Regions from separate parts of the Alteromonas sp. PRIM-21 genome, predicted to be linked through region 1. Evidence: predicted binding sites of a transcription regulator. Region 1 holds the regulator's gene; each other region holds the start of a gene.
What was found. Region 1 encodes FliA, which starts transcription of late flagellar genes. Its sites were predicted from a motif close to CTAAAGNTNNNNNNNNNNNNGCCGATA; they were not measured.

Region 1 (6,230 bases):
GCCGCTTAGTACAGTTGTGAAAGTGCTGCAAACCTTGCTATTTGAAGGTGTGCCTATTCGCGATATGCGCACCATTGTTCAGACTCTTAGTGAATACGGTACACGAAGCCAAGACCCAGATGTACTGGTGTCTGCGGTGCGTATAGCACTCAAGCGTCTAATCGTTCAAGAAATTACCCAAGGGGCGAAAGAGATACCTGTCATAACCTTGGCGCCAGAGTTGGAACAGATGTTGCACCAGTCCCTTCAAGCAGGTGGCGAAGACGGTGCTGGTATCGAACCAGGTCTGGCAGACAAGCTGCAAAAATCATTGCAGCAAGCCAGTCAGCAGCAAGAGTTAGAAGGAGAACCTGCAGTACTCCTTACCTCAGGCATGCTACGACCGGTTCTGTCTCGCTTCTTAAAGTATTCTGTTGTTGGGCTGCATGTTCTTTCATACCAAGAAGTGCCTGACGACAAACAAATAAAAATAGTCAGTTCGGTCGGTCAATAATCTGACACTGGGTGATTGGAGAGGTTGCAATGAAAATTAGACGTTTCTTCGGCAAAGATATGCGTGAGGCGCTAAGCCAAGTTAAAGCTGAGTTGGGCAGTGATGCTGTGATCATGTCAAATCGCAAAGTCGCTGACGGCATCGAGCTTGTAGCAGCCTACGACAAAGAGCCTGAAGCTAAGCTTTTCACGCCTAAGGCAGCACCACAAGCCGCGGCAAAAACACCTGGCCAAAAGGCAGTGCCTAGCTTAAGTGAAATTATTGGTGATGACGGTCCTGACAGCTTAAAAGCGCTGTTGGAAAAGCAGCATGGTGGAAACCCAGTTGCAAGCAGTTCTGCACAACCAACACAGCCAATGTCAGCGAACGCTAAGCACGCTAACGAAATTGCCTCTCACTTAGATTTTTCAGAAGCGTTTATCGACGACCTTGGAACACAATCGCCAGGTCGAGATGTTGTCGAGCAAGAGACTTTTCCTGAGCACCAGGCGTCAAGTATGGGTGAAACACCTGTATCCCAGTCAGCTGAACTAGCTCAAATCAAAGAAGAGTTAGCTTCACTTCGCGACGTATTGCAGTATCAAGTTGCTGACTTAATGGAAGCGAAGAACAAGCGTCAAAAACCTGTTCATCAATATCTGGTCACGCGATTAACCGATATGGGGTTGAGTAGTGCACTAGCAACACAGCTTATTAGCTACACACCGGCTCATTACAATGAACGTGACGCATGGGTATATCTTCTTAACCTATTGGCTAATCGCATAAATGTTACCGGAAACGATATACTTAGCTCACAAGGTGCCGTTGCATTAGTTGGGCCTACTGGTACAGGTAAAACAACTACGGTTGCAAAGTTGGCCGCCCGCTACGCGCAGAAATATGGTGCAGAATCGGTGGCTATGATTACTATCGATACGTATAGAATTGCAGCCTATGAGCAACTAGCGACATACGGAAAAATTATTGGCTGTACTGTGCGAAAAGCGCAAACTAGTGAAGAACTTGCAGATTTATTGTTCCAACTTCGTCATAAGCGACTAGTATTGATTGATACAGCAGGTTTTAGTCAGCGTGATAGTCGATTAATTAAGCAGATTAAGCAGTTCGACAATGGCCAAATGCCAAAAGTTAAAAAATATTTGGTAGCGCAAGCCAATACGCAATATCCGGCTTTGCAGAGAATCATTCAAGCGTATGACGATATTGAACTAAGTGGCTGTATTTTCACAAAGTTAGATGAGTGCTACTCTTTAGGAGAGGTACTTAGTGCAGCGGTTGAATACCAACTACCGGTTAGTTATGTCACCGATGGTCAAAAAGTGCCTGAAGACATTAAGATTGCAGAAGCGAAATCTTTGGTTTCCGCTGCTGCAAAGCTTTATAAAAAGTACGGTTTGAATCATACTAGTGGTAACAACGCAATTAAAACAGCATAAGCAGTATGATTGACGATCAAGCGAGTAGCTTAAGAAAAATGAAGCAATCACGGTTAATCAAAGTAATCGCCGTCACTGGTGGTAAAGGTGGCGTAGGTAAAACAAACATTACACTTAACACTGCTATCGCCATGGCGAAGCAGGGCAAGCGTGTAATGGTTCTTGACGCGGACCTAGGTCTTGCAAACGTAGATGTGATGCTAGGCCTGCGAGTTGAGAAAAACCTATCTCACGTACTCTCTGGCGAGTGCACGTTGGACGAGGTTTTAGTAACCGGCCCCCACGGTATTAAGATTGCTCCCGCCACATCTGGTACGCAGTCAATGGCGGAACTCTCACCCACACAGCACGCTGGCCTAATAAGAGCGTTTAGCGAGCTGCGTTCTCAAATAGACGTACTAATAGTCGACACCGCTGCTGGCATTTCAGATATGGTACTAAGCTTTTCTAAAGCCTCCCAAGATATCATGGTGGTGGTTTGCGATGAGCCAACATCACTAACTGATGCGTATGCGCTGATAAAAATCCTTAACCGTGAGCACGGTGTTTTTCGCTTCAAAGTTGTAGCCAATATGGTTCGCGATGTGCGAGAAGGTCAGGAATTATTTAGCAAATTAAGCAAAGTGACAGGGCGTTTTCTTGATGTTGCACTAGAATTAGTGGCGACGGTGCCATTTGACGAAAATATTCGCAAAGCAGTGCGTAAGCAAACAGCTATTGTTGATGCTTTTCCAGGCTCTCCTGCAGCCGTAGCGATAACTAAGCTAGCAAACAGGGCGCTTACTTGGCCTATTCCAGCGCAGCCTGGTGGCCACTTAGAATTTTTCATTGAACAATTAGTTGCAGAAAAAGCCGTAGGAAGTCAACGTTGAACAGCAAGGCAGCCGCTTATCAACAGCAAACAGATAAATCGCAGTTAGTCGAAAGACATGCGCCTCTGGTTAAGCGTATTGCGCACCATTTGATGGCGCGCCTGCCTGCGAGTGTACTTGTTGATGACCTTATCCAATCAGGCATGATTGGTTTGTTAGAGGCCGCTCGAAACTTTGATGGGTCGAAAGGCGCAAGCTTCGAAACCTTCGCAGGTATCCGCATTCGCGGTGCCATGCTGGACGAAATACGCAAAGGTGATTGGACGCCACGTTCTGTTCACCGAAATGGTCGCGCGATAACAGAAGCGATATCTCAGGTAGAGAGTGAAACTGGGCGCGACGCACGAGATTCCGATATTGCTGACAAGCTTAATGTGAGCTTGCAGGATTATCACCAGATGCTCAATGAAGTAAATGCCGGGAAGTTGGTGGGCATTGAAGATTTAGGTGTGTCGGAAGATGTGATCACTACCGAGCAAAGTCGAGGCAGTGATGCACCGTTAGAAGATTTAATGCAGGGCGCATTTCAAAAAGCGCTGGCCCATGCAATAACGACATTACCCGAGCGAGAAGCGATTGTTCTTTCACTTTACTATGATGAAGAACTAAACTTAAGAGAAATAGGCGAGGTTCTCGACGTAAGTGAGTCGAGAGTCAGTCAAATTCATAGTCAAGCCATGTTAAAACTCAAATCACGAATGAAGTCGTGGCAAGCTGACGAAGAATAGAAATTAAAAACAATTAACCCCTCAGTGGAGGCTATTTTGGACAAAAGCATGAAAATTCTCGTGGTCGATGACTTTTCAACCATGAGACGAATCATCAAAAACCTGCTTAAAGATTTGGGTTTTGCCAATATCCAGGAAGCGGATGACGGAAGCACCGCATTACCTATGTTACAACAAGGCGATTTCGACTTTGTTGTTACTGATTGGAACATGCCTGGTATGCAGGGTATAGATCTGCTCCGAGCGATTAGAGCCGATGACAAACTTAAGCATCTGCCAGTACTTATGGTGACCGCTGAAGCGAAGAAGGAACAGATCGTTGCCGCCGCCCAAGCGGGTGTGAATGGTTACGTTGTTAAACCTTTTACCGCGGCAACGCTTAAAGAAAAATTAGATAAAATATTCGAACGTTTAGGTTGATCCAGACGCTCACCAGATAAATGAGGTTTACTGGATGTCAACGAATGTAAACGTTCCAATATCGTTAGAAGAAGCAAAGCAGCTTGTCACTTTTCTTGAAGAAGGTGACAAGGCTTCAGCTAATGCACTACTTGAAGCCGTCTCAATGAAAGAAAACGTTGAGCTATTCGCTGAAGTAGGCAAGTTGACGCGTCAACTCCACGACGCATTAAACAACTTTCAAATAGACGACCGCATCAAAAATTTAGCTACAGACGATATCCCTGATGCTCAGTCCCGCCTTACCTACGTAATTGAAGAAACCGAAAAAGCTGCTAATACTACTATGGATGCCGTAGAGGCGAGCATGCCCATCGCTGAACTTCTCGCGGAGCGAATCGAAAAGGTTATGCCAGAGTGGAAAAAGCTGATGAACCGCCAAATCGAGTTGGGTGAGTTTAAGGTTTTATGTGCAGACTTAGACGAATTGTTGGAAGACGGTTCGAATCAGTCGGCTAAACTTACACAGTTACTTACTGAAGTTTTGATGGCACAAGGTTATCAAGACTTGACTGGACAGGTTATTCGTCGCGTTATCGACTTGGTTAAAGAAGTCGAAGATAGTCTTGTAAATATGCTTACTATGTTTGGCGAACGGGACGGTGCAGAACAAACTAAACCTTCCAGCGTTAAGGCCGATAAGGTTGATGGTGTAGAGGCAGAAGGCCCAATTATTGATGCTGACAAACGAGACGACGTCGTTTCAGGTCAAGATGATGTAGATGATCTTCTGTCTAGCTTAGGTTTTTAGGGGAGCGGGTGCATGTCGTTTGATGTTGACGAGGAAATATTACAGGACTTTCTGGTTGAGGCTGGAGAGATACTTGAACAATTACAAGAACAGCTCGTTGATCTTGAGAACAATCCTGAAGACGCGGACTTGCTTAACGCAATTTTTCGCGGCTATCACACAGTAAAAGGGGGAGCGGGCTTCCTTTCTCTTACTGAGTTAGTTGAAATTTGTCACGGTGCTGAAAACGTCTTTGACGTTATGCGCAATGGCCAACGAACGCTAACGCCTGAGTTAATGGATATCATTTTGCAAGCCACTGATGTGGTAGTTGAAATGTTTGAGCGAGTAAAAGCACAAGAGCCGCTAGAGCCGGCAGATGCACACCTCGTCGACCTGTTACACAAACTCAGTCGCCCAGAATCTCCAGATGAAAACATTTTCGACAATGCAAGTGCGCCTGCGGCTGAGCCAGAAGTTGTCGCGGCTGAGCCCGAGGTCGTTGCAGAAGAGCCGGAACTAGTTATAGATGAACCAGTGCCAGCAGCGTCAGATACCAGTGAAAGTAGCGGTGGTATAGAAGAAATTACCGAAGATGAGTTTGAGGCTCTCCTTGATGAGCTTCATGGAGGTGGTGCTCCAGGACAAGCTGCATCAACCAATACAGAACCCGCCAAAACGGAGCCTGCGCAAACGTCAGCACCAGCGGCGAGCACTGACAGTGATGACATTACTGATGAAGAGTTCGAAGCACTGTTAGATGATCTGCACGGAAAAGGCCAGTTTGGTGGAGACAAAAAAAGTGCTGTAGAACCAGCATCAGCAGCTGCTCCGGCAAGTAGTGCCGGTGATGAAGAAATTACCGACGATGAATTTGAAGCACTGCTTGATCAGCTTCACGGCTCAGGTCAAGGGCCAACTAAACAAGGCTCTGCTCCAGCGGTATCTGAACCTCCTGTAGACAAAGCGGCTACCGAAGCTGTTCAAAAAGCAAAGCAAGCGGCGCCGAGTGCCCCGGCTGCGCCTAAGGCAAAGCCCGCACCTAGTGCAGCAAGCCCAGCTAAAACGAGTAAAGCAGCTGCGCCAAAAGCGCCTGCCAAGAAAGATGATAAAAAAGGAGCACCTGCTCCACCACCTGCTGAGACAACAGTACGTGTAGACACAAAGCGTTTAGACCAAATTATGAATATGGTCGGTGAACTCGTACTCGTTAGAAACCGACTAATAAGTTTGGGGATCAACAGCAACGACGAGAGTATGTCAAAGGCCATTGCTAACCTAGATGTAGTGACGGGAGACCTGCAAGGTGCAGTAATGAAAACCCGCATGCAGCCTATCAAGAAAGTGTTTGGCCGTTTTCCTCGCGTTGTACGTGACCTAGCTAGAAGCTTAAAGAAAGAAATTACCTTAGAGCTTGTAGGTGAAGAGACAGACTTAGATAAAAACTTGGTTGAAGCATTGGCCGACCCGCTAGTGCATTTGGTGAGAAACTCTGTCGACCACGGGATA
Region 2 (6,230 bases), on a different contig from region 1:
ACATGATTATTGAGTATATCCGTAAGGTTGCTGGTTAGATTAAGCAGTCTATAGCTTGATTGCTCAGCTTGCTGGATTAACCGGGTACGCTGGTCTTCCAAATTGGGAATAAGCTCTAAGGCACTTATTATGGCGCTGATCGGCGCTCGAAACTCATGGCTGATAAGCTTTAAAAATTCTTTGTTCTGTAAGTCTTGACCATAATCAGCTACAGCAAGCCGTACATTCGACTTGTGGAGCTTTCGCAGAGGTTTCTTGGGTGAGCTTTTACTAACAAGCCAGGCACCAAGATACCAAAGAACCATAACAACCGTGCCAAATAAAGTAGTTAGCAACATCTTTTCACGCAGTCCTTGAACTCGGAGTAACACCGCGTTTTCTTCTGCTTGTAAGGTGCTTAGAAGAGGAAGAAGGCTAAAGCCATCATCGATATAGAGCGTCATTTCAGTAGGGGAGAGCGCCATAAGCGTGTAAAGCAATATTCGCGTTGTTTTGGCGCTTTCTTCGGCTGTGGCTCTATTTAAGCCTTTATATGCCTTTGTAAACTCTTCTTTAGAAACAGGGGCTAGATTGTCGCTGACCCTCCACCTGTCTTCTACATATCGATTTAACCCTTGGTACGTTACCTGTAACTGATGGGCTAAAGCGGTATGAGTGCCATTATTGCTTTGAGTTTGGCTGTTGAACTGGTGTATTCGATATTCAGCGGTAATTATACTGTCTTCTAAATCACTCTTTTGCTTAAGGCTAGTAATGAAAGACTGCTGTTTGGTGTTTAACACAAGCAAGATTGAAATAATAATGGCAGCGAAAAACATAGCCGTGGCGTTTACTTTTGAAAAGGTAAAAGCGCTGGATACCAATGATGACTTGCGTTGCGGTGGATCAGCCTTGTTTGCGCTCAAATTTCTTCCTTGCAAGAGTTTGCATTAACTACCTTCTTTAAATGTAGGCAACTAATGCAAACTTGCAAGGTCACTAAATGTAGACTGCAACAGAGTGTAAAAATTTATGGCGCTTCGACGCGCTTTATGTGATCTCTTATGGAATATAAAAAGCAAAGGCTAGGGACCACCATGACAGCGGTCAAAATGAAAAACAAACTCCAGTTTCCATTGAGGCTATCGACAACTAAACCACTGCTAGAAGCAACCAATGTTCGTCCTGCAACACTTAGTGAGGCCATAAGCGCATATTGTGTTGCGCTAAAAGCGCGGTTACATAAAAGCGATATAAAGGCGACCATAGCAACTGTGCTCCATGCCCCGGTAAAACCATCGACAATTACAGTGATGGCCAACAGTGAAGTTGAAGGTCCAGTCTGTGCGATAAGTGCAAAAAGAAGGTTTGAAGCCGCCATGGCGACGCCAGCAATCATTAGCCCTCGGTAAATGCCATAGCGGATATTTACTAACCCGCCAAGTAAAGAGAATATAATGGTCACCCACCAGTTAAGTAACTTTGAGTAAGTGGCGATATCGCTATTTGAAAATCCAACTTCTTTATAGAAGACGATGCTCATACGACCTAAAAACGCTTCACCAATTTTAAAAAGAAAAATAAACAGTAAGAATGAAGCGGCCAGCTTGATGCCATTGCGGTTAAAGAACTCCGAAAATGGTGTTATGAGCGTTGTTCTTACCCAGTTAATCACTGCAGAGTTGTTTGCGTTTACATCCGTTACTTGCTCAAGCAAAGCTTCCCTATTAACTGCGGGTTCATTAGCAAACCAGGTAGCTATTGCCAAAGAGGCCATGATAGCGCCAAGTAATAAGTAAATATTTGGCCAAGTCCAGGAAGTGAGGTCTGCTAAGAAAAAAGGGATAGCGCCAAGGCCACCGTAGCCCGTCCACCATCCAGCTGTTGCTACTGAGGAAGCAGCAGACATACCATCTTTATCTTCTTTTTCAATGCAATCAATACGAAAGCCATCAATAGCAATATCTTGGGTGGCAGAAGCAATGGCAATGAGTAAACCAATTAAGGCTACGTAGAATAGGTCTTGGTTTGCGGTCAGTTGGGACATCGCCAGACACAGTGAAGCAACAACGCTTTGCATCAAAAAGATCCAACCGCGTCGTTGTCCTAGCAACGGCGGCTTAAGCTTATCGACAAGGGGCGACCATAAAAAATTAAATGAATAGGTGGCGAAGATGATACCGAAAAGGCCAATAGCCGAACGCGATAAACCTTCATCTTTTAGCCAAGCCGATAACACTGAACCAATCATGATCCAAGGAAAACCACTGGAAATGCCAAATAGAAAAATCGTTAGGTAGCGTTTGTCGTTGAACGTTTTTAATGCAGTAAGCAATACTTCGGCCTTCAGCGGTAACTCAAAAGTATATTGAGCCACGAACCACTGTGTTTAGCAATAAAACTGTGAAGGCGATATTAATAATTTAGAGGTAAGCAAGAGATACTAATAATATAGGGTGAGCCGCCGTAAAGTGAACCCTGTTCACGGGCGAATACCAACACAGTCTAAAGGGCAATGTCCCAAACCTTCCAGAAAGTTAACGCAGTTTGTTAACTCATCAACAAGAAACTGGTCTTTTGTCAGTTTATCTTCATTCCAGTAATGCACTTGATGAAGCAAATGCCAAAAAACACGCTCTTTTTGCGTATATGGCTGGGTTAATGTGCATTCAATTTGCCCCCATTCTTCCATACTATCCCAAAAGAATAGCTCGATCTCCTCGATAGGAAGCTCTCCCTGCCAAAATGCTCTCAAATAGAAACACAGCTGTTTCGCTTTGTTATCTACAAAATTCTGAACATTCACAAGTCACTCAACCGTCGTTGTTTGCTAAAAATAGTATAGCCCATTACATGATTACCATTGACTTCTACACCCCATTATTCGTATGAATATAGGTAGGTAACTGTTTTGGGTAATGATTTAGCCTAATCCTAAGATAGAGGAATTACCAGCCTAGATGTCTGGTCCAGCCTATGATGCTATTTGCAACTATATGAATGTTTGGGGTTTTGTTGATTTCTTTTATACTAAAGGTTAAAGAATTATTTGGCAGGTGGACTTGTCTATAGTGCAACTTTAGTTCGTTTTTTGCACGAACTTTTCTTTTCATTGTGGTGCTTGCTTCCCAGTCGTTAAAGTTTATTAAAGACAAGTCAAGAATGGGAAAGCTGGCTTTCGCGATAGTATCAATCACTAAGTTATTTGTCTTTTCTTGTGGCCAAAATGGCGATATAGCGACAAATGAATCTGGTTGTAAACCAGGCTGCATTTCGACTGCAGACAAGTAGGCCGTTGCAAGCATTCCTTGCGCAATCACCATGCGGTATCCCGTTCTATCTTGCAAATAATTATCTAAAGCACTGAGTTGCAGCGTTAGTGCCGTCGTCGTTGATTCAAAGTCAAGGTACTGAGTAAGTTGATCACTTCTAGGGTGGATGATTGATTCGCTATCCATCGATGATGATGCGCTTTCTGCTTGCGCTTCACTGGTTTGTTCTTCAGTAGTTAGCACTGATGGTGAGTTTGGCGACAAATTAAATGGGCTGATAACTACGTTCCATCCTTTCTCAGCAAGCATACTCGCTAAGCTGTTACCTTGAGCAAGAGTAAGACTAGATGGAAAGGGTTCAGTGAGTACGACTGCAACACCTAAAGGGAGCGGAGTTTGTGCCTCGATGACAATAACAGGGGCTTTCTCTTCGCCAACCATTAACGCGTCCACTTCTCCGGGCAAATAGGCATTACTTACATCTGTGAAAAAATCACAATGAGCCGTTACAGGCAGCAGCAAGACGATAACTGCAAATGTTATAAGAAGAGCGTGCCTTTTCATAAAAAACGGTTTGCCTTTACCTATTGTTGATTTGCGCGGTCACGGAAGCATCAAATCAATTCATACACCAAGTATTCTACGAAGGTTATCGGCAGTACCTTTTAAAACTGAAATGAAGTCTATAGATAAAATAGAGCAGCACTACTCAATAGTTTCAGAAAGGGCTTTGGGTTGGTACTGGCTAAAAGGGATAGGGATGTGAAAATGCTGCCAATGCCCGAATGTAGGATGGGAAAAGCTTAAGCTTTCTGCATGTAGCTGTAAGCGAGAGGCCATAGATAACGCTTCTTCATGGGCATAAAGTCTGTCACCTAAAATAGGATGGCCTAAAGCAAGCATATGCACGCGCAATTGGTGAGAGCGACCTGTGATGGGGTATAGGGCAACTAAAGAGTAGGGCAAACCTTTTTCATCATGGGAACGCTCGACAACGTCAAAATGCGTTACTGCTTTCTTACCGCGCTCGAAGTCTACCATTTGCTTCGGTCTGTTCGGCCAATCGCAAATAAGGGGTAAATTAACCTCTCCACTGTCTTGTGCTACATGACCATGTACTCGGGCAAAATAGCGCTTTTTAGTTTGTCGAAGCTCAAATTGTTTTGATATATGGCGATGACTCTCTTTATTCAGTGCCAGCACTAAGATACCCGATGTCGCCATATCTAGCCGATGAACTACCGTGGCAGTGGGGTATACACAATTAACCCGGCTAATGAGCGAGTCTCGGTGCTCTAAGGCCTTACCCGGCACGCTTAATAGCCCGCTAGGCTTGTGCGCTACCAGCATGTCCTCATCTTGATAAAGGATATCAAGATAAGGCGTCATAGGCGGGTTATAAACAAAACTCGGGTTTGGCATTATGTACTCGTTACTTCAACGTTGTTCTTTCAGTGCTTAACATTTCGCATTTACGGGTTGTTCACCACAATACGTATTGCGTCTAGCTGAACATCAGCTTCCTGAATGACCTTATCGAGCGCATTCATTTGCGTTTCAATAAATTCAATTTCGCTATCGCGCACAGCGGGATTGCGCTTTTGAAGATCCCGCAAGCGCTGTATTTCATCATTCAATGTGCTGTGCATATCGTTAAGGGCATCATGCTGCTTTTGGTTAGCCTCGTGATGGGCAAGCTTACGCGCTTTCTCAATAGCAAGTTCAAGGGGCTGCTGCAGTGCTTTTAGAAGTTGAGAAGAAATCTTGCGACCAATTTTACGCTTAACATCAAAACTTAAGTCAGAAGGATTGCCCTGCGCATCTAAACATACCCGCACTGGCGTTTGTGGCAAGAAACGGCTTAATTGAAGTGCTTTCGGCGCTTGCGCGTGCAGCACAAAAAGGGTTTCTATCCAGTAGGCGCCCTTCGGCAGAGAAGGCTCAGCAATAAAGCCCATACTGCTTTTTCCGTGAACGTCGGTCAGCACTACATCAATCGCGGTATGTACTAGCGGATGGTCCCAGCTAAGAAACTGTACGTTTTCAAGCGTGGTCGCAACACGGCGCTTGTAAGTAACCGTCATGCCTTCTGGGTCAAGACCTGGAAGCTGGCTCACCATCGACTCGGTTGGCATAAGAATAAAGCAGTCATTGCCTTTCTCGTCTTGCTGGACGCCGATAGCGTCAAATACACGGCCCATAAAGCGAGATAAATCTTGTTCGCTATCAAGGGTGATAATATCTTCGAGCAGTTGCTCTACACGGCCTTCGCCAGAAGCATTAAGCTCAAGAAGTCGATCGCGACCGGCTTCAAGCTGTGCCACCAGTTGGCTGTTTAGTGTAACGCTCATGTTTACAAGCTCGTCACGGGCACTCATATCGTCAGGGTGTAAGCATGCACCAATAAGCAAAGGTTTCACGTCGTCGAACACGCCAGAGCCGGTCGGACAGGTCTTCTCAAAGGCATTAAGTCCTTCGTGATACCAATCTAGCAATACGTGCTGAGCGGTTTTCGCTAAATACGGTACGTGAATTTGTACAGTTTGAGTTTGGCCAATACGGTCAAGTCGACCAATACGTTGTTCAAGCAGGTCTGGCGTAATAGGCAAGTCGAACAGAACCAAATGGTGAGCGAACTGGAAGTTACGGCCTTCACTGCCAATTTCACTACACAGTAGTATTTGTGCGCCGTCTTCTTCGTCAGCAAAGTAATGGGCCGCCTTATCGCGCTCTACTATGCTCATGCCTTCGTGGAATACGCTATGGCGAATTCCTGTTTGCGTGCGAATGACTTCGCCTAACTCTTGTGCCGTACGAGCGCTGGCGCAAATAAGCAGAATTTTTTCTGGCTTAACGCTTTGCATGAAATCTAGCAGCCATTCAACGCGAGGGTCGTGCTTAGTCCAGCTATTAACAACACTTGCCATACGCTCAGGGTAGAGTGAATAGGTTAGGTCGCCGCCGCTCACTGCCTCTGAA
Region 3 (6,230 bases), 140 kb from region 1:
TTAATATTAGCCGACGTCTTTGAAAAGCGACTCATCAATGATGGTTTGATCGATAATTTGTTGCGCCATGTTGATGCACTTACCGCACTGTGAGCCTAGCTCTAAATGTTGGCGTAACTCACGCACATTGCCCACGCCGTTTTCTTCAACCGCCGCGCTAATGCTTTTATCTGTTACCCCATAGCACATGCAAACAAACATTAAACGTACTCCAAATGAATCTGTAAATGATAATAATTGTTATTCTTCGTTTTGGCAAGCAGATAATGGCAGATTTAATAAACCGCAATTTGGTAAATACTGGGTAATGACTGGGCAATATCTGGATAACTATTTATGCGGACTATCATTATTGGTACGAGCAGTAAAAAAACTCATTGTTTAATATTGTTATTTCCATATTCGTACCTATTTTCTGAGAAGGAAATTTCCCATCAAAGTGGTTACGCAATGTAATCACTTCTATTATTACAATCCAAATATAAATGGAGAGACTCATGAGTGTATTAGTTGGCCGTCCTGCGCCTGATTTTACTGCTGCAGCGGTACTTGGTAGCGGTGAAATCGTAGATTCTTTCACACTAAGCGAAGCAATTAAGGGCAAAAAAGCGGTTGTATTCTTCTATCCGCTAGATTTTACTTTTGTATGCCCGTCAGAGCTTATCGCTTTCGACAAGCGTTTTGACGAGTTTAAAAAGCGCGGTGTTGAAGTAATTGGTGTTTCAATCGACTCTCAGTTTTCACACAATGCGTGGAGAAATACCCCAGTAAATCAAGGTGGTATTGGTCCAGTTAAGTACACTCTTGTTGCTGACGTAAAACACGACATCTGCCAAGCGTACGATGTTGAGCACCCAGAAGATGGTGTTGCTTTCCGCGGTTCATTCCTAATCGATGCCGAAGGTATGGTTCGTCACCAAGTAGTAAACGATCTTCCACTTGGTCGTAACGTTGACGAAATGCTTCGCATGGTCGACGCTCTAGCGTTCCACGAAGAGCATGGCGAAGTTTGCCCAGCAGGTTGGACTGAAGGTAAATCAGGTATGGACGCATCACCTGAAGGTGTAGCTAAATACCTATCTGAAGAAGCAGATAAGCTATAAGCTAACCAGTTTAAAGATAATAAAGAAACAGCGCCTTTGGGCGCTGTTTTTATTTATGGCGTTTATCGAACAAAAACTACTCTTGATTTTCTACTGGCCAGCCACCTAACGCTTTATAACGATTTACCATATAGCAAAATAGCTCGGTGGTTTTCTGTGCATCGTAAAGGGCGCTATGCGCTTCATTTTGGTCAAACGATATACCCGCCGCTCGGCATGCTTTTACCAGCACAGTTTGACCAAGAGCAAGGCCTGCTAGGCTGGTGGTATCGAAGGAAACAAATGGATGAAAGGGCGTGCGCTTTATATTGCAGCGCTCAATAGCAGCGTTAACGAAGCTTTGGTCAAACGTTGCGTTATGAGCGACGATAACAGAACGCTGACAGTCTGCATTCTTCTGTGCTTTGCGAATACCTTTACATAAATCCTTCATGGCTTCGCTTTCCTCAATAGCACCTCGTAGTGCGCAATTCGGATCAATGCCATTGAACTCTAATGCCGCAGGCTCAAGGTTAGCGCCCTCGAACGGATCTATATGATAGTGAAAGGTTTGGTCAGGATGCAGTACTCCGTCTTCATCCATTTTCACCGTAACCGCTGCTAACTCTAATAAGGCGTCAGTGCCTGCATTAAATCCGGCCGTTTCAACGTCGATGACAACGGGAAAATAACCTCGAAAGCGCTGGGAAAGAAGGGGCGGGTTGGCAGACATAAACACTCTTGTAAGACTAGATTGCAGAAACTGGTTGGCCGCTTACATGCGCACCTACCTGCGAAACTTATGGAAAACAGAATTATCGCAAGGATATCTTCGAGTTGCCAGTTTCAATTTGAAAACCGCGAAGATGAGAAGCACTAGTAGTACGAAACGCTAATGGTATTAAACGCTAAACTTTTCTACACTTTGGACGATAATCATATTAACCATGATTTTTCAAAACTCTCTATTTGCGGCTTAAAGCGAATGGTTACAATTTATGGTTCTTAAAGGTTGGTGGGCGTATGAAAGGCCTACGCCCGTGTTAGTCTGACTTTCGTTATGGTGTCGAAATGGTGTTGAAATTAAAATATATCGCTTTATTGGGGATGGTGGGGTCGCTGTCGTCCCATGCTGCCATGCGGCAATATTCTGCAACCATTGAAAGTTCCAACTGGCGTATTGATACGGACACGCGCCTGCAGTGTACGCTTAACCACGAATTGCCTGGTTACGGCGAAGCCATGTTTACGAGTTCCGCGTCGAAGCAGCTAAACATGGAATTTGAATTAGACATGTATATGCTGCCAAACAAGTTTGATGTGGCTGCGGTCTACTCTGTTCCGCCAAAATGGATGCCCGGTGTAGCGCCAAAGACCATCGCGGATATGTCTATTCGAAAGCAATACAATGGCGACCTGCCACAAGATGCAGCATGGACTATGTTGTCTGAGTTAGAGAAAGGCTTTTGGCCCACGATTTACTATCAAGACTGGTATAACAAATATGACCAAGTGAGTGTGGCATTAAACGCAAGCAACTTCTCAGGCGTGTATCGCGACTTTGTTAAGTGCGTGTCGAACTTGCTTCCCTTTAGTTTTGATGACATCGCCTACACAGTGTTGTCTTATCAGAACAACAGCACAGAGCTTACTAAGTATTCGCAAAAGCGTTTAACTATGATTGGCGAATATTTAAAAGAAGACAGCGAATTGGAGCTTGTGCTTCTCGATGGTTATACGGACAGCTACGGTGGCCGTTACAACAACGAACAGTTGTCTATTCGACGGGCCAATGAAGTAAAAAGCTATCTAACTACGCTAGGTGTACCTGAAGATAGGATCCAGCTAACAGGCCATGGTGAAAAACGCCATATCGCGCCAAACGATACGCGGGAAAGCCGTGCGCAAAACAGACGCGTAGTGGTACGACTATCCAAGTCGTAGGCGCTTGCTCAAGCGCCTTAAACCCGTTTAACTTGCGTTAATTTGTTTTGTCTCGCCAGGTTAATACAGGCACTAAATGGTCGGTGAAAACGCCATCAGCTCGCACTACCTTGTGCAATGCACCTAAAATTTGTTTTCCAGACATGCCTGCTGCAAGCGCATCCTGACGATAAGTGTAGGGATGAATGGTAAGTTCGTTATCGTGAGCGTACTTAACCCAACTAGCTGCTTCTACTTTCCCTTTAGCCATTGCCTGAGTATCCATTAAATGGCCTAACCAAGGGCCTATGCCGTTCGCATACTTCGCAACTTGCTTCATGCCTTCTTGTGTACGCAGCCATTCGTAGTCGGTGTCGCTCTCTCCCCAATCGTTCTCGCCAATCAGCATAACTACTTTGCCCTTATAGCCAAGGGTTTCACGAATGCGTTTGATCTCATTGAAGTCAAAGCACTGCAGGTAGCTATTGCCGTTTTCTCCCGCAAACCCGTAGTTTTTTAATGTGTCGATAACCAGCTTACTGGCATCAATACCTTCAGTAATGTGAAAGGCAGGGGACTTTACTTCTGGGTATACGCCTACAGATGTGCCGAATTGGCGGTTAAGTTCGCTGATTAGTTCAAAGTGTTCACTTAACGTGGCCACTTTAAAATTAGCCTGGGTGCCGCGGTACCTACTTTTAAATACTTGCATCCCGTCACTGTTAGCACGCTCATGTACCCGCAATGCTCGAAGCTCTTCGAGAGTGAAGTCACGGGCGTAATAGCGTCCGTCCTCTCGGTGACGTGCTGGAAAAATATCTTCTACATTAGTGACTGTCTCTAAGTGAATGTCGTGCAATACAACGGGGATGTCATCTTTGGTTATAACAACATCCTGCTCTATAAAGTCAGGACGCAGCGAGAACGCTAGCGTGGCTGCTTCAAGCGTGTGTTCCGGCAAATAGCCAGAAGCACCGCGATGGGCGATGACGGTAAAATGCAGTTTTTCACTAGTGGTATGTTCTGCTTCAGCGTGCGAGGTTTTACTATTCGTAGCTTCAGCTGCAAACGCACTCTCAGAGGCAAGGGCACCTGTAAAAAGCACTACCAAAGCAGGTAGTAACGATGCCAATCTAGTTGTGTATCTATTGCGCAAACTAGCATTGCCCTTTAACCTCAGCTTAAGCTGGTTCGACGAACCCGCTATACCCTTGCTTACCCGGTTTAAAGAAAATAATAAGCGGTTACCTAGCATGTGACTGCCACTCCATGTGTTTACATTTATCGCCATCTTATTTATGCCTTACATTTCACAGAAAGCTTATGTTACGAGCGCTTAGAAGATATTGGCGACGTCGTGCTGCTATAGTGAAATAGACTTATTTTGAATGAGTTCTATGGTATACCCATCTGGATCGCGTACAAAAGCGATGACGGTAGAGCCACCTTTTACTGGGCCGGGTTTACGGTACACCTCAGCGCCATTTGCTTCTAAGTTTTCACAAAACTGATAGATGTCGTCTACTTCAATGGCGATGTGGCCGTACGCGTTACCCTTATCATAGGTGTTGTCACCCCAGTTATAGGTAAGCTCTAACACAGTGCTATCGGTCTCTTCTCCGTATCCTACAAAAGCGAGGGTGTACTCATACTCTTTGTTTTCTGATTGTCGGAGAAGGCGCATGCCCATCAATGAGGTGTAGAAGTGAAGTGACGCCTCTAAGTTTTCAACTCGAAGCATGGTGTGAAGCATTCGCATAACTATTTCCTATTTGAACCATCAGAATTACCCGATGGTACACTGCATTGTAAGTGCGCGTTTGCAGTTGCCACATGTATCCGAACTCTGGCTACACAGAGCTCCATCCAGACAAAGCCCCGCAGAGTACTTTCGTTGGTAAACGCAAACGACACGCTATGATAATGAGGAAATGTTAACGCTTTAAGACAGTTTTACAATTCCACTTAAACGTATTAAAAACCCCACATGCCGATATTATCAATTTTAAGTCGACGAGGCTGGCTTAACAGGTAGACCACCATTTCGCCTAAGTCTTCGTTTTGAATCAGACCCTTGTCTATCTTCTCAGATCCTGTTTTCTGTGACTGAATTAGCGCAGGGTTGAGTGAATGAACATGAATGCCATAAGGTCGCACTTCCTCTTGAAGAGCTTTCCCAAGCCCCACCAATGCGAATTTCGACGCGCAGTAAACGCCCGCATTGGCATATCCATTTAGTGCCGCCTGAGAGGCAATATTGATAATGTAACCTTCTCGATTTTCAATCATATGGGGCACTACTTGCTTACACATAAGGAAGGAACCTTTTACATTGGTATCCATCACTTCGTCCCAATCGTCTTCTCTGGTTTCCCAGATGAGCGTTTCTTTACCAAAACCACTGTTATTAATAAGAACGTGAAGTTCGCCAAATGTATTTTTAACTTCTTTTACGAAACTTGCGACTTCATCACTTTTTGATACATCACATTTTGCCCCAATGACTTTACCGGGGAATAGCGCATCTAACTGTTTAACTGTCTTGGTTATCGTTTCCTCAGTGCGTCCGCAGATAGCTACTTTCATTCCTGCTTCTAATAGAAAGTGAGTTATAGTTTTACCCAGCCCCTTGCCGCCACCTGTCACAATGGCGGTTTTACCCGATAACAAATACATATCTGTCATAATTAAAACCTAGCGAAAAAAGAATAAGATTAACTTAGCTGGTATTGGCGTTATACAAACATACGTATTCATTGTGGGCCCAAATGATAAGGTCGCATTGCAATGCTTAAAAAATAATCCCGAAATAATTGGACATGGCGAGTAATTACCTGTACTGTCTCGCTCGCTCTAGATATGTTTTATGCTTTACCTAATACTGCGCTGTACCTTTCTTTATACCTTCAAATTGAAGTGCTAGATAGATATACAACTGCTTTACTAGCTTAGTTATGTCTATTGCTATTCGGTGGCTTCCACCATTACATCAATTTTTTTAAAAGGTTATTATTATGTCTAATTCTGTAAACGGTACAGTTAAGTGGTTTAACGAAGAAAAAGGTTTCGGTTTCATTACTCCTGAAGCTGGTGGCAAAGACGTATTCGTACACTTCCGTTCAATCACTTCTGACGGCTTCAAGACTCTTGCTGAAGGTCAAGCGGTTAGCTTTGAAGTTGAACAAGGCCAAAAAGGCCCACAAGCTGCTAACGTAACAGTTCTTT
Region 4 (6,230 bases), on a different contig from region 1:
GCCGCGCTAATCGATGTAGAAGAATGGCCCACAGCAAAGGTGTCATAGTCGCTCTCAGGCGGCCATGGGAAAGGGTGCAGACCATTCTTTTGACGAATGGTACTCATGCGCTCTGCACGGCCAGTAAGAATCTTATGAGGATAGGCTTGATGCCCTACATCCCACAATAAACGGTCAAAAGGTGTGTTGTACACATAGTGTAACGCGACTGTGAGCTCTACTGTGCCTAAGCCCGAAGCGAAGTGACCACTCGTTTGACTTACACTGTTAAGTAAATACTCACGTAATTCATCGGCGAGCTCGCGTAATTTATCCTGGGGCAGTTGCCTCAATTTTTCAGGTGTTTGCGCAAGCGCAAGCGTTGGGTAATGTTGGAGATCTAAACTCATGTACTTATTATCTTTTTCAACATGGCGCGTGGCTAATGGTCGCGTTTTACCAAAAGCTCGCTAAACGCAATTAAACTGTCAGTATTGTAGGGTAAACGCGTCAATGCTTGAAGTGCATTATTGTGAAGCATTTCTAATTCTTGTTTAGCGCCAGCCATTCCAAGCTTGGCGGGAAACGTGTTTTTACCCAATGCTTCATCTGACCCTGCCGGTTTACCTAATTTCTCGCTGCTGCCTTCAACGTCTAAAATGTCGTCTTGAACTTGAAAAGCTAGCCCGATATCGGCGGCATAAGCCATTAAGTCAGTTTTAGTTTGTGGCAATAAGCCTTCACTGACAATAGCAACCATTTCAACACAGGCTTTTAGCAATGCTCCGGTTTTTAATCTATGGAGCTGTTTTAGTTCTTCTAACGAGATGGCCTCACCTGTACTGGCCAAATCAATTGCCTGGCCACCACACATTCCTACATATCCTGCACTTTTAGCAAGTACAGACAACAGTTGTCCGCGCTTGGTTTCGGCAAATACGCTTAAAGGAGCATCAGCTAGTACAGTAAATGCAAGAGATTGCAGAGCATCCCCCGCTAAAATAGCCGTAGCTTCATCGAAGGCGATATGACACGTTGGCATTCCACGACGTAAATCATCATCGTCCATGGCTGGTAAATCGTCATGAACTAACGAGTAGGCGTGCACACACTCAATAGCCATGCTTATAGCCATCTGATCTTTTTTGGGCACGTCTAGCGTGTTTCCTACAACCTGTACTAGTAGAGGACGCATACGCTTACCACCCGCAAGCAATGCGTGACGCATCGCATCTTTAAGGCGCGGTGCGTAATCGGGTAAATCATCAATTAAGGTAAGAAGGGATGCATCAGTTTGCTGTTTTACTTGCTGATGCAAAGCAGAAAAATTCATAGGTCGCCTGTAAGTTAAAAATGAACGTTTTACGGCTGTTCACTTTCAGGAAGAGTTTGAAGCGTTTCTTCGCCTTGTTCACTAAGCAGTATTTTCACCTTTTGCTCGGCGTTTTCAAGTGATTGCTGGCCTTGACGAGATAATGCTATACCTCGTTCAAATTTTTCCAGTGCTTTATTAAGCGGCAGATCACCGTTTTCCATTTCGTTAACGATAGCTTCTAGTTCTGATAAAGTTTCTTCAAAAGACGCTGATGCTTTTTCTGTCGTCATAAAAACACTCAATACATTGGCCAAAATACGTGTACCGCGCACATTAACCGAGGGCCGCACAAGGGTCAAATGGTTTGTCCGTATATCGCCTATATCACAGCAATATAGCTTTTTTTTCATGCAGTTGACCACGTTGAATATGAAGATATTGTGCTATATTCGAAATAAGTGGCTACATTACTTTAAATAAAAGAATGCATGCGTGTTCTGATAGGTAGGCGAACGCTATAAGCATGGTCGATATATAGAAGACTGAACAAGGTTTTTTAAAGTCACACTTAATAAAAAACAAATAAATATGATATTTTTCAATAATGTCGTTTTAGTATTTTTATCCGTTGCCGATAGAATATTTGTACATTAACAGCACTGACTGCGCATAAATGGGGAAGAGTGAGTGGATTTAGCAACCGTCATAGGTATGTTGGGCGCCATTGGTTTCATAGTTATGGCTATGATTCTAGGCGGCAGCTTAGGCATGTTCATCGACGTCCAATCGATATTGATCGTGTTTGGTGGGACTTTGTTTGTTGTCTTGTCACAATTTACTTTAGGTCAATTCTTCGGTGCGGGTAAGATTGCTGGTAAAGCTTTCATGTTTAAGATTGAATCGCCAGAAGAGCTTATTGAGAAAATCGTAGAGATGGCGGATGCGGCGCGAAAAGGTGGCTTCTTGGCTTTAGAGGAAGCGGAAATCTCGAACGAATTTATGCAAAAAGGCGTAGACATGCTGGTTGATGGCCACGATATCGAGGTGGTTAGAGAGACACTTGCTAAAGATATTTCTATGACGTCAGAGCGACATGATTTCGGCGCCTCGTTTTTTAAAGGTATGGGCGATATTGCACCCGCCATGGGTATGATCGGCACCTTGATTGGTTTGGTTGCCATGCTATCAAACATGGATGACCCCAAAGCTATCGGCCCCGCAATGGCGGTAGCACTACTCACAACGCTTTATGGTGCCTTTTTCGCCAACGTTATCTGTTTGCCAATTGCATTCAAGCTGTCTGTGCGAGCGGGGGAAGAAAAGCTAAATCAGAGCCTTGTTCTAGATGGTATTGTCGGTATAGCTGACGGTCAAAACCCGCGAGTTATTGAAGGCGTATTGAAAAACTACCTGGCGGCGAGTAAACGCGGAAGCGCAGAGGAAGAATAATGGCAGAAGAAGAATGCCCAAAATGCCCCCCCGAGGGGCTTCCAGCTTGGATGGGAACCTTCGCAGACTTAATGTCACTGCTTATGTGCTTCTTTGTACTTCTGCTTTCATTTTCAGAGATGGACGTACTTAAATTTAAGCAAATAGCGGGTTCGATGAAGTTCGCTTTCGGTGTACAAAATAAAATTGAAGTAAAAGATATTCCAAAGGGTACCAGTGTAATAGCTATGGAGTTTCGACCTGGTAAGCCTGATCCTACGCCAATTGAATCTATACAACAGCAAACCAACGAAATGACACAGCAAATGCTAGAGTTTCAGGCAGGAAACGAGGACTCGGCCGGCGGAAGGCAAAAACAGCGTGGCGAACAACGCGGCGGTCAGTCTCAACAAACGGCTACTGAGTCATCTTCATCTGCTGAGCAAAGCACTGATCAATCTCAAATGGCTGAGTTGATGAAAAAGGTGGCCCAACAATTGGAAAAGCAAATTTTAGATGGCTCGGTTGAGATGGAGTCGCTGGGGCAGCAGCTTACCATTCGTATTCGAGAGAATGGCTCTTTCTCAGCAGGGTCTGCTTTCTTGCAGCCACAATTTCAGCCTGTATTAAGAAAAATTGGTTCATTGTTAGCGGATGTGCCTGGTGAAATTGAGATTTCTGGCCATAGTGACGGACAGCATATTGCCAATGAGCTCTATCGTTCGAACTGGGATCTATCGTCGCAACGTGCTGTTGCGGTGGCCGAAGCCATGCGCTCAGCGCCTGGATTTGATGAAAGCCGTATGTCTGTTGTAGGCAAAGCAGATACTAATCCTATTGTCGAAAATGCCACGACTGCAAGTGATAGAGCTAAGAATCGCCGAGTGGAAATTAATATTAACCAAGGTAAACCAATGATATCTAAACCTATATCAGTGGTAGACGATTAAGCGTTACGCCTTTGAAATGCAATATCCTCAAAAAAGCGGTGCCATATGGCACCGCTTTTTGGTTTCAAAGTGCTTGCTGGTATCACCCAACAACGAGAATCAAACTCTGGCTAAATCCCCTCTGTATTGAGGTTTAGATATAACAAGTTGTACAGTACTTATAGTTCTTTCTAGAAAGCCACCTTCGCAGTATTTCAGGTAGTAGGTCCACATACGCATAAAGCGTTCGTCGTAACCATCATTTAATAATTCATCTTTCGCCGCGATAAATGTTTCATACCAGTGGTTAAGGGTTTTTGCATAGTCCACACCAATATCGTGTAAATCACGGATCATCATGTTCGTGTATTTTTTAAGATGAGCATTTAGCTGGTATTGCGATGGTAAAAAACCACCCGGAAAAATGTATTTCTGTATGAAGTCTACGCTGTTTGAGTAGCTATCATAACGTCTATCATCAATGGTTATCGACTGAAGTAACATAAGACCGTCGTCTTTTAAAAGAGAAGCACATTTTTCGAAAAAGTTACCTAAATACTGTTTGCCAACCGCTTCAATCATTTCAATGGAAACCAGTTTGTCGTATTTACCGTCAAGTAGACGATAATCTTTTTTAAGTAACGTAATTTTACTTTCTAGACCTTCTCGCTCAATCCAGTCCTTTGCCCAGGCGTGCTGTTCTTCTGAAATGGTGGTTGTTGTTACGTTGCAGCCGTAATGTTTTGCCGCAAAAACAGCTAGGCCGCCCCAGCCAGTGCCTATTTCTAAAAGGTGGTCTGCTTCAGAAAGTTGTAATTTGTCACAAATGGCTTTTAATTTGTAATTCTGCGCGTCGTTTAGCGTTGCATTTGCATCTGGGTATATTGCTGATGAATACATCATTGTTGGATCAAGAAAGCGGGTGTAAAGCTTATTGCCCAAGTCATAATGCGCTTCAATGTTCTTTTTAGCTTGGTCTTTTGTGTTTCGACGCGCAAAATGTTGAATTTTATTGATGGGCATGGTCAGCCACTTGAACTTATTTTCCCACTCATCTAGGGTGGGTAAGTTCCGTGCGAAAATCCTTACTACGGCTGTTACATCGTCACTGTCCCACAACCCATCCATGTACGCCTCGCCAGCCCCCACACTGCCGCCAAGTAACAACTTTCGATAGGCTTGCACATCTTTGATATTTACCGTAGCGCGCAAGTCGCTTTCGTCGGTGCCGAACCGCGCAACGACATCGCCGTTTTCTTGGATAGTTAAGCGACCAAATGGAAGCTGATTTAAACACTTCAAAAATAGTGTTCTACAAGTTTTATCTACAAAAGAGACCTCTGAGGTGGTCAGTAGTACAGATTCACCGAAAGACATTGTTATTGTTCCTGACTCTTTTCTGGGTGTGTATATAGTGGCGTTCGTTTTAGCAATAGCTTAAGCGCGTGCCAATAAATTCCGGCCACGGTTTTTATTGTCATACTGGGTATACGTTTAAGTGCAGCAGATAGATTCGCATTATCTAAAGTAAATTTGGTCAAATTAATCCCAGCGCTAAATTCTTTGTCTTCTCTTACGCAATCCATCGCTAAAGAAAGTCTAGACGAAGGCTGGGAAATCGACCATTTATAGGTCATATCCATAGGGTTAAAAGGCGACACGTGAAAAGCCTTAGGCGTATCGGCTTGGCTGTCTAGATTTACAAGATAGTGATGGCGCTCATTCCAAGGAGTATTGCTAACCTCGGCAAGCATATGGGTGTATTTACCCTCTGCGTTGCGAAGGTAATAAAAATTTACCGGGCTAAAATAAAGCCCCCACATGCGTAATTGGCCAAGCATAAAAACGTCGCCGCTTAGCGCTTTACCATCATTTAATTCGGTCATTCTTTGCAACACGGCTTGTTTCAAGGGAATAGAAGCGTCGCCTAAATAGTCTTCTCGCTTGAATCGAACTCGTGCTTTGGTATGCGCGCTAAAATACATCAGCGTATCGGATAGCTCGTTAAGTTCGTCGCTTTCAAGCTTTAACCAAAACAGATAAATGTCGTAGTCAAACTTGTGTTGGGTAGGCTTGAAACGTTGATGATATACCTTGCCCTTATATATCGCGCTTTCTATCACAGGGCTTCACCAAAACGAGCACAAACGTCTAGTGCACTGGTAACGCCGTCTTCATGGAAACCGTTGTACCAGTAGGCACCACAGAAATGTAAGTTATCCACTCCGCAAATCTCATTTCTTCGTGACTGCGCTTCAACCATGTTGGCACTATACTGCGGGTGCGCGTATTGGTAGCTTCGCAAAATACTCTTTTCGTCGATTTCAGGCGTATTATTCAGCGTTACACAATAAGTATTCTCTGCTTCTAATCGCTGGAGAATGTTCATATTGTAGGTGACAGAAGCGGGGCGGGCCTCCTCGCTTGAGTCTTCTTTTAAGCTGTAATTCCAACTAGCCCACGCCAACTTCCTTTTAGGTAATTGATCAGTGTCTTTGTGCATTACTACATCATTTTCCGCATAGGGAATATTGCCTAGAATATCTTTGTGCAGTGAAGTAGGAGAATGAATCATTTTT

Region 2: the regulator FliA is predicted to act here: its motif matches at 3,902-3,928, upstream of IW644_RS08085 (DUF3530 family protein).
Region 3: the regulator FliA is predicted to act here: its motif matches at 1,991-2,017, upstream of IW644_RS01100 (flagellar protein MotY).
Region 4: the regulator FliA is predicted to act here: its motif matches at 1,905-1,931, upstream of pomA (flagellar motor protein PomA).

What each region holds. Positions count from the first base shown of each region.
Region 1 is NZ_JADOEK010000001.1:123,392-129,621, forward strand. Features, by position in the region: gene flhA (flagellar biosynthesis protein FlhA) at 1-493, shown strand, start outside; gene flhF (flagellar biosynthesis protein FlhF) at 523-1,932, shown strand; gene IW644_RS00480 (MinD/ParA family protein) at 1,938-2,804, shown strand; gene IW644_RS00485 (RNA polymerase sigma factor FliA) at 2,801-3,532, shown strand; gene cheY (chemotaxis response regulator CheY) at 3,569-3,952, shown strand; gene IW644_RS00495 (protein phosphatase CheZ) at 3,987-4,742, shown strand; gene IW644_RS00500 (chemotaxis protein CheA) at 4,755-6,230, shown strand, end outside.
Region 2 is NZ_JADOEK010000004.1:55,267-61,496, forward strand. Features, by position in the region: gene IW644_RS08070 (response regulator) at 1-905, opposite strand, end outside; gene IW644_RS08075 (AmpG family muropeptide MFS transporter) at 1,010-2,356, opposite strand; gene IW644_RS08080 (hypothetical protein) at 2,462-2,785, opposite strand; gene IW644_RS08085 (DUF3530 family protein) at 2,928-3,815, opposite strand; gene rluA (bifunctional tRNA pseudouridine(32) synthase/23S rRNA pseudouridine(746) synthase RluA) at 3,957-4,673, opposite strand; gene rapA (RNA polymerase-associated protein RapA) at 4,724-6,230, opposite strand, start outside.
Region 3 is NZ_JADOEK010000001.1:262,343-268,572, forward strand. Features, by position in the region: gene IW644_RS01085 ((2Fe-2S)-binding protein) at 7-201, opposite strand; gene IW644_RS01090 (peroxiredoxin) at 498-1,103, shown strand; gene rnt (ribonuclease T) at 1,180-1,815, opposite strand; gene IW644_RS01100 (flagellar protein MotY) at 2,154-3,026, shown strand; gene glpQ (glycerophosphodiester phosphodiesterase) at 3,064-4,296, opposite strand; gene gloA (lactoylglutathione lyase) at 4,369-4,764, opposite strand; gene IW644_RS01115 (SDR family oxidoreductase) at 4,980-5,690, opposite strand; gene cspE (transcription antiterminator/RNA stability regulator CspE) at 6,020-6,230, shown strand, end outside.
Region 4 is NZ_JADOEK010000005.1:18,380-24,609, reverse strand. Features, by position in the region: gene dxs (1-deoxy-D-xylulose-5-phosphate synthase) at 1-389, opposite strand, end outside; gene IW644_RS09125 (farnesyl diphosphate synthase) at 422-1,312, opposite strand; gene xseB (exodeoxyribonuclease VII small subunit) at 1,342-1,584, opposite strand; gene pomA (flagellar motor protein PomA) at 1,982-2,743, shown strand; gene IW644_RS09110 (flagellar motor protein MotB) at 2,743-3,672, shown strand; gene IW644_RS09105 (class I SAM-dependent methyltransferase) at 3,772-5,028, opposite strand; gene IW644_RS09100 (DUF1365 domain-containing protein) at 5,031-5,774, opposite strand; gene IW644_RS09095 (NAD(P)/FAD-dependent oxidoreductase) at 5,771-6,230, opposite strand, start outside.